DNA from 2 places in the Salinimicrobium aquimaris genome. Region 1 is predicted to be linked to the other one. Evidence: riboswitches for the same ligand, from Rfam matches in the RefSeq annotation. Region 1 holds a riboswitch; the other holds the start of a gene.
The links. A riboswitch is a leader RNA that binds a small molecule or an ion and turns the genes downstream of it on or off. The one in region 1 is predicted to bind S-adenosylmethionine.
Positions count from the first base shown of each region.

Region 2: linked by a shared signal. The riboswitch ahead of VR862_RS00950 (ATP-grasp domain-containing protein) and the one ahead of VR862_RS02405 (homocysteine S-methyltransferase family protein) in region 1 are both predicted to bind S-adenosylmethionine.

Region 1 is NZ_JAYDZX010000001.1:537,808-543,704, forward strand. It holds gene metF (methylenetetrahydrofolate reductase [NAD(P)H]) at 1-339, opposite strand, end outside; gene metH (methionine synthase) at 363-3,146, opposite strand; gene VR862_RS02405 (homocysteine S-methyltransferase family protein) at 3,146-4,165, opposite strand; SAM riboswitch class I at 4,213-4,316, opposite strand; tRNA gene VR862_RS02410 (tRNA-Ser) at 4,600-4,684, shown strand; gene VR862_RS02415 (GDCCVxC domain-containing (seleno)protein) at 4,836-5,054, opposite strand; gene VR862_RS02420 (ion channel) at 5,240-5,897, shown strand, end outside.
Region 2 is NZ_JAYDZX010000001.1:204,464-210,360, forward strand. It holds gene VR862_RS00935 (manganese catalase family protein) at 1-516, opposite strand, end outside; gene VR862_RS00940 (universal stress protein) at 751-1,566, opposite strand; gene VR862_RS00945 (LLM class flavin-dependent oxidoreductase) at 1,693-2,712, opposite strand; gene VR862_RS00950 (ATP-grasp domain-containing protein) at 2,709-3,698, opposite strand; SAM riboswitch class I at 4,097-4,195, opposite strand; gene VR862_RS00955 (HAD family hydrolase) at 4,443-5,261, shown strand; gene VR862_RS00960 (S10 family peptidase) at 5,321-5,897, opposite strand, start outside.

The sequences.
Region 1 (5,897 bases):
GAGGTCGATAAGGAAATTCTCGGTATCCTCTTTTGAAAATCCGCCGCAAAGGATGTGAGGCACCGCATCCACCTTGTATTTGCTTTGTATGGCAGCGCAGATCCCCACGGTTCCGGGCCTTTTTCGCACTACCCTTTTTTCAAGCAGCCCTTTTTCCCGCTCGATGTATACGTACTCTTCCCTGTGATAGGTGACATCAATAAATGGAGGTTTAAATTCCATGAGAGGATCTATCCCGTCAAAAATGGACTGGATATTTTGCCCTTTTAGAGGGGGCAGAATCTCGAATGAGAAAAGGGTTTTATCTTTTGAATTGGCCAGATGTTCGGTTATTTTCATTTCAATTAATGTCTGTAGGTTTGTTAATCATTATCGGCTATTGATGGTGCCAGCCATTTATAAGCTTTTTCGGCAGGAATTTGTTTTCTCCCGGCAAAATCCTCTACCTGATCATTTTTGATCTTGCCAACTCCGAAGTAACGGGACTCGGGATGTGCAAAGTAATACCCGCTTACGCTGGCTGCAGGCCACATCGCCAGACTTTCGGTGAGCTTCACCCCTATCCTCTCCTCTACTTTCAGAAGTTCCCAAAGCGTCAATTTTTCCAGATGATCGGGACAGGCGGGATAACCGGGAGCTGGTCGTATTCCTTTATAGCTTTCCTTAATAAGCTCTTCATTATCAAGATCCTCTCCGGCTGCATAGCCCCAGTGGATCGTTCGCACCTCCTTATGGAGATATTCAGCAAAGGCTTCAGCAAGTCTGTCGGAAAGGGCTTTTATCATGATCGAATTGTACTGGTCATGATCTTTTTCAAATTCTTTTGCGAGTTCCTCTGTTCCGAAGCCGGCAGTGACGCAAAAGCAGCCAATATGATCCTGAATTCCGGGTTCTTTTGGCGCAACAAAGTCGGCCAGGGCAAAATTGGGTTGTTCTCCGTGCTTCTTTAACTGCTGACGAAGGGTTCGAAAAATGACATTTTTGACACCTGATATTTCTTCGGAGTTAACTTCAATATCATCATCATTCACAGTATTTGCCGGAAACAATCCAAAAACAGCTTTAGCAGTGAGCAGTTTTTCCTGAATTACCTTCTCCAGCAAAACTTGCGCATCGTTGTAAAGGGAAGTAGCCTGCTCTCCCACCACCTCATCTTCCAGAAGCTGCGGAAACTTTCCATGCAGCTCCCAACTTCGAAAGAAGGGTGTCCAGTCAATAAACGGAACCAGTTTTTCCAGTTCCAGATCCTCGATCACCTGCACTCCTGTTTCCCTTGGTTTTACCACCTCATTCTTACTCCAGTCAATTTGAAACTTATTTTTCCTGGCATCAGCAATACTCAGGTATTCCTTTACCTTCCCTCTCTTTTTGAAGTTCTTTCTGAAGGTCTCGTATTCCGCTTTGAGTTGACTCCTGAATTTTGTTCCGGTCTTTTCCCCGAGAAGATTGCCCACCACTGTCACCGCTCGTGAAGCATCATTTACGTGAACAACAGCATTGCTGTACTGCGGGTCAATCTTTACCGCAGTATGAGCCCTGGAGGTAGTTGCTCCACCTATCAACAGCGGAACAGTGAATCCCTGTCCTTCCATTTCCTGAGCCAGGGAGGCCATTTCGTCGAGGGACGGAGTGATGAGTCCGCTAAGGCCAATAGCATCAACATTTTCGGCTTTCGCGGTCTCAATGATTTTCTCGGGAGGTACCATCACCCCCAGGTCGATCACTTCATAGTTGTTACATGCTAGCACTACGCTCACAATATTTTTTCCGATATCATGAACGTCGCCTTTTACTGTGGCGAGAAGGATTTTACCTGCCCCGCCCTGCCCCCTGGCCCCCGGCCCCCCGATGGGGGAAAGCCCCCTCTCCCCCTCAGGGGGCTGGGGGGCTTTCTTCTCCTCCTCAATATATGGTAAAAGATGAGCCACTGCTTTTTTCATAACCCTGGCCGATTTCACTACCTGGGGCAGGAACATCTTTCCACTGCCAAAAAGATCTCCTACCACGTTCATTCCCGTCATTAGCGGACCTTCAATAACATCTAAGGTACGCGCGGAATTTGCCCTTGCAGCTTCAACATCTTCAACTATATACTCGTCAATTCCTTTTACCAGGGCGTGAGTGATTCGTTCCTGCAGGGAGCTTTCTCTCCAGGAAAGATCTGTTTTGCTTTCCCTTTCTTTCCCCACAACAGTTTCAGCAAAAGCCAGGAGGCGCTCGGTGGCATCATCGCGGCGGTCAAGAATAACATCTTCCACATGCTCCAGCAGATCCTTAGGAATGTTATCATACACCTCCAGAAGTGCAGGATTTACAATCCCCATGTTCATTCCGGCTTTAATAGCGTGATACAGAAATACTGAATGCATAGCTTCCCGCACGGGATCATTTCCGCGGAAAGAAAAGGAAACATTGCTCACTCCCCCACTTAGGTTCACGTGTGGCAGATTTTCCTTGACCCAACGTGTGGCTTCAATGTAATCCACAGCATTACGCCGGTGTTCTTCCATACCTGTTCCTACAGGAAAAATATTGAGGTCGAGAATGATATCTTCTGGCGAAAAACCGGCTTTTTGAGTCAGCAGATCGTAAGAACGTTTCGCGATCTCAATACGACGCTCATAATTATCTGCCTGGCCAATTTCATCAAAGGCCATTACCACTACTGCCGCTCCATAGCGCCTTATCTTTTTTGCATGCACCAGGAATTCCTCTTCCCCTTCCTTGAGGCTTATTGAGTTCACCACACATTTCCCCTGGACTACCTGCAACCCGGCTTCGATGATCTCCCATTTGGAACTATCTATCATAACAGGGATACGGGCTATATCGGGCTCGGCCATTAACAGGTTCAGGAATTTCACCATAGCTTCCTTCCCGTCGATGAGCCCGTCGTCCATATTCACATCCAGGATCTGTGCTCCACCTTCCACCTGGTCACGGGCTACAGAAAGTGCTTCATCGTACTTCTCTTCCTTGATCAACCTCAGGAACTTTTTAGAACCGGCAACGTTAGTGCGCTCCCCTACGTTAATGAAATTAGAATTGGGGGTGATGACCAGGGGTTCGAGACCCGACAGCTTTAAATATCTCTGCTGCTTACCTTCCAAAAATGTGTTTTTTGATGTTCTTTTTTCTCCTGTCATTATACTTCAGTTTCAGGTTGGATCTCTTTCTTGAATTCCCGTGGCTTGTATTCTTTAGCTACTTCAGCAATGGCTTTGATGTGTTCGGGAGTTGTTCCGCAGCAACCTCCGAGGATATTTACAAGTCCGCGGGAAAGATACTCCCGGATCTGTGCAGCCATCTCCGTCGGGCTCTGGTCGTACTCCCCAAAAGCATTTGGCAACCCGGCATTGGGATAAGCAGACACTCCAAATCCGGAACTTTTAGCTAAAACCTCCAGGTGTGGCGTGAGCTGTTTTGCCCCCAGGGCACAATTAAAGCCCACGCTGAGCAAAGGAATGTGAGAAATGGAAATAAGGAAAGCTTCGGCAGTTTGCCCGCTCAAAGTGCGGCCCGAAGCATCTGTAATGGTTCCGCTTATCATTACCGGAATGTCGACATCCAGCTCCTCCTTAAGTTCTTCAATGGCAAAAAGAGCGGCCTTGGCATTTAAGGTGTCAAAAACCGTTTCTACAAGCAGCACATCTACTCCGCCATCGATCAATCCCTTTGCCTGCTCCTTATAGGCGGCAGCCAATTCTGTGAACGAGATCGCCCTGAAACCGGGATCATTAACATCTGGCGACATGCTCGCGGTTTTATTAGTGGGGCCGATAGCGCCTGCCACGAAGCGTGGTTTATCCGGGGTCTCAAAAGTGACATTTTGAGCCACTTCTTTGGCTATCCTGGCAGATTCATAGTTAAGTTCATAGACCAGCTCCTGCATCTGGTAGTCGGCCATAGCAATGGAAGTCGCCGAGAAGGTATTGGTTTCGACAATATCTGCACCCGCATCAAAGTACTTGCGATGGACAGCTGCAATTGCTGAAGGTTGAGTGAGGGAAAGCAGGTCGTTGTTTCCTTTGAGCGACACAGGCCAGTCGGCAAAACGTTTTCCGCGGAAATCTTCTTCGGTAAATTTATATTCCTGCAGCATGGTACCCATGGCACCGTCGAGGATCAGTATTTTTTCTGAGAGTAAGTCTTCTATTTTTGACATTGGTTTGCGCAATATGGCTATCAAAAAAGAAGTCGGGAAAGAATTCTTAGTTATCTATCCCCGAGTACTCGGGGTAGAACGTAGCACCTTCTCCTAAGGAGGGTTGCTAAGGTTTCACAGGGTCTAATCCCTCAACCTTTCTTGATAACTCGTTTATTAAAAAATGAACTTAGGCAAAGATATCTATAAAACCGGGAAATGCAAATGAAAAGAGAGACAAGAGACAAGAATCAAGAGACAAGAATCAAGAGACAAGAGACAAGAGACAAGAGACAAGAGTCAAGAGACAAGAGTCAAGAGTCAAGAGAAAATTTTTCTGGGATTTTAAGTTACTATCAATAGGTGGGTTAGAAACTTCACAAAAAGTTCTTCATTCAAAAAGTAAAATTTCTTGTTCAATATTTAAAAAAGCTTTTTATATTTGCACCCGCAATGGAGGAATGGCAGAGTGGTCGATTGCGGCAGTCTTGAAAACTGTTGAGGGTAACACCTCCGGGGGTTCGAATCCCTCTTCCTCCGCAGACTTTAAATGCTTCCCTGAAAGGGGAAGCATTTTTATTTTAAGGAAGGTTTAAACGCAGTTTGAAGACCTTTTCTCTAGCATGTCCTGCGAATCCTTAAATCAGCTTGGTTAGCAGTAGACTCGAGTCGAACAAAAGCAACACAAAACTTAGTCGGAATGACTACAGCATGAGCGAGATTCCTGGATGGGCGGACAAGGAACAGATCCGTAGCTACAAAAAACGCAGCAATCCCCCTCCAAAGGCTTCACAACTACTTCACAGTTTGAGCATTTATAAAAGAATTGGCAAGCATCTGCAGGCATTATTTCCTCCCTCGAAACCTTGCAATAGGGACAAGTAATTAACGATTTTAATATGGTCTTCATTGATTCATTTTTAAGGCATAGATGAAGTACTTATATTGCTTCAGGCTGGTGGTGCAAAAAATGTCCCATTTTTATAGTCTAGCTTTCAAAGGTGCGTACGCCCCGAAGTTTTTGCTAAAATTAACAAACATTCTTTCAGTATCCTCTAAATTCGATGGTCAAATAATGGAAAACTCCCGATAGTCATGGAAAACACTATTCTCCTTCTAGTAGGAGTTACTATCCTCGTATTGGTCCTTTTTGACTTCTTTTATACCACGCTTTCAGGAAGTGGATTGGGTTTTATCTCCAAAAAGGTTGCAGTCTCTGCTGAAAAACTGGTAAAATTTCTCGTCAAAATAATGGGTAGAAATATATTGAAACTCAGTGGCCTGACTGTCAACTTGTCTATGCTCTTCATCTGGATAACACTAACGTGGGTGGGCTTGTTTTTGGTCTACTCATCCAACCCAGAAGCAATAGTCAATGCCCAGGGCGATACGGCAGACGTTTGGGAAAGATTATATTTTACAGGGTATATCATCTCGACTCTGGGTATGGGAAATTTTTATCCCACAACTCCTTTCTTCGAAATTTTGACCAATTGCTTTGCTTTTTTGGGCTTTATCCTCTTTACCAGTTCTATGACGTACTTTATTTCAGTGGCTTCAGCTCTCGTTCAGAAAAGGACCCTCATAAAAACCATTCATGGACTTGGAACAAATCCCCAAACCATATCCGAAAAGCTAAATTCATTCAGCAGTTCGTACAGCTATCAGCAACTTCTGAATTTACAGGAAATGGTGGACCAGCACGCTGTTAATCATCATGCTTACCCGGTTGTACATTTTTATACCCGACCAG
Region 2 (5,897 bases), 330 kb from region 1:
CATCAGGTATTCATAAACGATCTTAGCCCTGGATTCAGCAGCGATATTAGACCTTAGATCCACAGTGAGATCTCCATTGGCGGTCACATAGGCCGAGGTCCATGGATTCCCATTACTATCTGACAGGGCAGGTCCACCTCCCGAAAGATTGAAGAATTGAGGATTCACCATAGCGTTATGAATAAAATCCTCCTTTGAAGCTTTTCCCTTGAGGAGGGCCATAATTTCAGATTCTTCGGCGGCATTTTTCAGATCTCCGTGAATGCCCTTCAGCAGCATTTGAATGGTGGCTCCCACTATTTCGAGGTGACTGAATTCTTCAGTTGCGATATCCATGAGGAGATCATACTTGTCTGGATGTACCTGTTTGGCAGCAAAGGCCTGGGTAAAATACTGAAGAGCGGCTTTTAATTCTCCATTGGCGCCGCCAAATTGTTCAAGAAGTAAGGTGGCAAAAGCAGGATCTGGTTTAGATACCCGCGCATTGAATTGTAATTCTTTTACGTGGTAAAACATAATGTTTAGATTAGTGGTTAATAAATCTTTTTCCACTATTAAGTTAGGAGGTTTAACTTCCACGAGGGGTTAAACTTTATCTAAACTTCTGTTATTGTTTGACTTATAGTTATGATTAGTATAAATAGAAAACCGCTTCTTTTCTAATGAAACGGTTTTCTACTTGTAATCCTTAAGAGTAAGTCGGCTAAAACTTAGCATCCAAAAATGCCATTTTTGAGAAGTCTTTTTGGCTTATGGCATTGCAGGGAAGCTGAGGAGAGGAGAAGGACTACAATATTGCATTTTTTTAATCATGTCTCTGGTGAGGCCTCTCTTCAGGAAGTTGCTGTTCTTCCTGTCGGGCATCAAGACGATATCGGGTCGCTCTTTTTCGATTGCTTCCTTAAGAGTCTCAAAAACTTCGGAAGAATAAAGCGTTCTATAGTTGATATCTTCAAAAGCGACTTGTTCATGAACTTTCTCCTTAAACTTATCGAGATTTTCCAGTGCTTCAATTTCCTGTTTGTGACTTATATGAAAGATCTCAATTTCTGCCTGAAGCATTTTTGCCAGAGGGATTAATTCCTTCAGAAAAGTTACGTCCTGATCATCATAGGTGCTTGAAAAAAGGATTTTTTGAGGCTGTTTATACTCAAATCCAGGAGGAACTGCCAACACCGGGATGGAGGATCTTCCTATCATTTCACCCGTGGTGGTCCCAAGGATGCGATCTTTAAGTTTACTTGCACCACAGGATCCCATGATCACCATCCTCACATTGAGATCTTTGGAAAATTTCAGGATTTCCTCGGCTACCCCGGTGCCCGAAATTGCTGCAGGTGAGATCAATTGAGGATCATATTCTGCTCCCAGATGTTTTTTACAAAAATCCAGCAGTTCTCTTTGATGGTACTTCAGGATATCAGCATTTTTAAGTCCGTTTGTGCCGGTAGTGTATACGTGAAGCGCTAAAAGATCATCTCCAAGTGTTCTTGCAAGACCTGCAGCAGATTTAAGTGCTGCAACCGAATTTTCTGAAAAATCTGTGGCGTATATAATCTTTTTCATGACATCATCATTTAGAGGTATAAAGGTAATTTGCCTTACTCTTAAAAAGGATGATATTGGTCAGCTTGAGCCAAAAAAAAGGCTGCCCGGGTGGGACAGCCTTCATGTATAAAGCAAAGGAAACTTTTAATTTGTTGCAGAAATAATTGAATCTGAAAATCTTTCCATCTCCTCCAGTTGCGGGCTCGCCTGTAGTAATAGGAAATCAACTCCCACATCCTCAAATTCTCCAATCCTGTCCTGAACCTGAGTAGGAGTTCCCGCCAGTCCTGCTCTTAATCCGCGGTTGGAGACCGAATAATCCTGAAGGGACAATTTACTTTCAAGCTGAGTGTTCTCTACCCATTGCTGGTAATTCTTATAACTGGCCGAGGAGGCCTCCACAGTCGTGATTCTCCCGATTTCTTTCTTCACATCCTTTTCGGAGTCTCGAACCACTGCATAGGCAGCGACCCCAAATTTCATGGGAGGAAGACCAAGAGCTTCTCTGCGCCGCTTCATGTCTTCAATTCTCTTTCCAATTTCTGCAGGGGAATCGCCGTGCATAACATAGCCGTCGCACTGCCGGCTTATCATGGTTTTAGCGGCTTCAGATTCTCCCCCGGCATAAAGGAATGGCTTTTTTGCAGGTTTTGGCTGCAATACATTATCCTGGACCTGGTAGTAATTTCCGTTAAAAGTCACGTGATCTTCCTTCCAGAGTTTGCTAACCACTTCTATCCACTCTCCCGTGCGGGCATATCTGTCATCGTGCTGGTCGAAATCTATCCCATACTTTTCTGCTTCTGCTTTCCACCAGGAGGCAACGACATTTAACGAGATCCTGTCGTTACTTATGTGTTCCAGATTCGCGACAGCCTTTGCAAGCAGGGCCGGATTATGATAAGTGGGTCTCACCGCCACCATGATCTCCAGCTCCCTTGTTACCGCAGCAAGTGCAGCTGCAGTAGACCACGCATCCAAAGATGGGGCCTCTTCCCCTTTGATATCATTCAAATACAATTCGGCAATAAGAGAGAGGCTATATCCCCAGTCTTCACTTTTTTGCGCCAGGTTCTTTATGTATTCCCAGGAAATAGACATGTTCTCATTAGGAACATTTCTCAACCATCCTCCAAATACCGGTAACCAATATCCGTATTTCATAGTACTTCTTCTTTTTTAAGGTTAGCGACTTTTTCTATATAGTCAACCAGTTTTTCATGGGGATCAAATCCTATGACGTTGGTTGCATCTGCCACGAAATTGGATAGCGCATTCACATCATAATAATAAAGTTGCCCATCTCTGTCGTCTATGATGTATTCTATACCACCCACTTCTATGCCCGTGGCCTGGATGATTTGCTCAATTTGCTCAATGATCTCTTGGGACGGAGTAAAGGCTTCTACCTTTAATCCATTTTTTGGCGCATCAAGAGCACACGCATTCCTTGTTAATTCTTGCCCTGTCGTAGTTTGGCAGATATCTGCCGGGCAAAGGTTGAAGCTTTCGCCCGAGGTGTATACTTTTATTCCATAGAGGTATTTGCCTCCAAGAGTTTCAACCCGGTGAATGGATCCACCCCGCGCCGGAATAAATTCCTGAACCAGGGCCGTAGCGTCAAGTCCCAGATCAATGTTATTTTCTGCTACTGCCTGCTGCAGTTCTTCCCGGCTATTGAATTTAACGATTCCCGCTCCACTACCACCTATGTTGGCTTTGACCACAATTGGAAACCGAAGACCTTCACTTGCAGAAACCGCCTGGGAAGGATGATTGATCACCACTGCCTTTGGGTAGGGGAGACCAAGAGATTCCAGCAGATTCAATTGAAGGGCTTTCGAAATTTCATACTTCCATGCTTTTGATCCATTGATCACCTTTATGCCTTTCTTTTCAAGTGATTCCAGTAGGCTGGAGGTATAAAAGATTGCCTGTGCATTATTGCGCAGGTAAGCCGATGGACTCATTCGGTTAAATAGAACATCGTAGGAGAAATCCTTTTCAGCAATTCTGAAAAGATGTTCTGCAGCATTCTGTTTCTCCACCCGGATTTCGCGTTTTTCCAGTTCATTGAATAAAGGACGAAACCAGTCCGGGTGCTCGTAATAGACTGCTATGGGGTTAGGATTATTGTTATTAAGACTCATGATATAATTATTATTACAGTTTTTTTGAATTTTTAAGGGAGTGAAATCCATCTACAGCAATGGACAAACATCCAGCTTTTGCCACTGGATAATTTCTCTCTCCAACTGGTTTCCTGCTTGAGAGAAAACCTGAAAGTTGCTGTTAGGCAATAATTTGCAAATGCCTTTCCGAGAAACGGGAACAGGATTGGGTACATAATCAATAGATACAAGGAAAAAAGGCTTCAACGAGGCCAAATAAATTACAGGGATTCAGTCCGAAAACTGAAAGAGCAAAGTCGGTTTAAAAAGCTCCTAGCAACAACAGCAACAAAAAGATCTTGAAGTCGCCGAACAGTATAAGGAAGTGTTGAAATGCAGAATAGCGTCTGCCGGTATGGAATTTTTCATCATCGTTTAATTTATATTCTCCAAAATTGGATCAGGAGTTAGCACCTTGACTCGGTCAGGTTGCTAGCGTATCATTGAGCCTGTCTCTCCACGCTTCTTTATAAATCAATTCACTATTGATTTGAAGAAGCAAAAATAGAATGCAACTTCGAGATCACCAAAAAAGATTTTCCAAAAGAAAAAATTTTTTCTTAAAGCATTGATAAACAGTTGCTAGCCCTCACTTCCTTCAGGAGTTTAAGATCTTCAGCGGCATTTGTTGAGTATTTAAAAGTGATCTTCCCAAAAAATTAACGTGTGTAATTAATTCTTCCGAAGTCTTAATTTTAAATTTGGAGCCCTAGAAATATGATAATGGATTATTCAAAGATAAAGCTCATCGTGAGTGATATGGATGGCACTTTGCTCAACAGCCGGCATGAAGTGAGTCCGCAATTCCTAAAGATATTCAAGGAGCTACAGGAGCAGGAAATAAAATTTGCTGTTGCCAGTGGCCGGCAGTACTACAGTCTCATGGAACGAATGGATGCTGTCAAGGATGAGCTTATTTACCTGGCCGAGAATGGCGCCATTGTAATGTACAAGGGCAGGCAACTTCACATTGTGCCCATGGAAAGGAAAGTGGTTCATGAAGTAATAAAAGCAGTGAGAAAACTCGATAACAAGTATTTGATCCTCTGCGGAAGGAAACAGGCTTATATTGAGAAGACAGATCCTGAATTTATGGAACCCTTTCTTAACCATTACGAGAAGTACAAGGTTGTTGAAGACCTTTTACAGGTCGAAGATGATGTGATCCTGAAGCTCACCGTCTGTGACCTTGCCGGCGCCGAAGAAAATTCCCTGCCACACCTTCAGCATTTCGGAAAACGGTTACAGGTAAAACTTTCCGGAAAGATCTGGATCGATTTCAATGACAAAGAGGCCCAGAAAGGAAATGCTTTAAAAGCTCTTCAGCAGCAAATGAATATAAAGGAGGAGGAAACTCTGGCCTTTGGAGATTACCTGAATGATATCGAATTATTTCAACATTCGGGCTACAGCTATGCTATGAAAAATGCACATGATGAGGTGAAAGCAGTAGCAACTCATCATGCTGGCAGTAATGATGAATTTGGTGTTGAAAAGGTACTGGAGGAGCTTCTTGAATCTGTTAAGGCCACTAAATCCTGATGGTTGTCCAAAAAAAAGCCATTCCTGATGGGAATGGCTTTTCATTTTGCTCTTTTTTACTAGTAAGTTGCAGGTGCTCCCGGTTTGGGCAAGGAGTTAAGGATAAACTCTCGTAGGTCTTCATTGGCCTTTTTAAGGTCTTCATTCCTCAGGTACATCATATGTCCACTTCTATAACCTTTAAAGCTTAATCTGTCACGCATTTTTCCACTAGGGTCGAGTTGCCACATGGTATATTTTGCGTCAAAATAGGTCGTGGCACCATCAAAATATCCACTTTGGATCAAAACGTCCAGGTTTGGATTTTGTGCCATCGCCTGTCTTAGGTTTTCCCCTGTGTTGTCTCTACTGCGATCCCAAGGGTGTACAGGTCCAAACATGTAATATGTAAGATCTGTCTTGAACTTCAGATCATTTCTTAAATAGTGGTTGATCGCAGGAGTAAAAGAATGCAGCCATGAAGTAAGTTCAGAATTGTAGTCGGGAGAATCTCCTGCTTCTTTGCGGTCCAAACCAACATACCGGGAATCAAGCCTCCCTACTGTTAAGCCTTTTTTATCTCTAAGCAGATCCTTCCAGAAATACCTGTAAGGTACCTCCAAATTGTGTTGCAGGATCTCTTCTTTTGAGATGCCT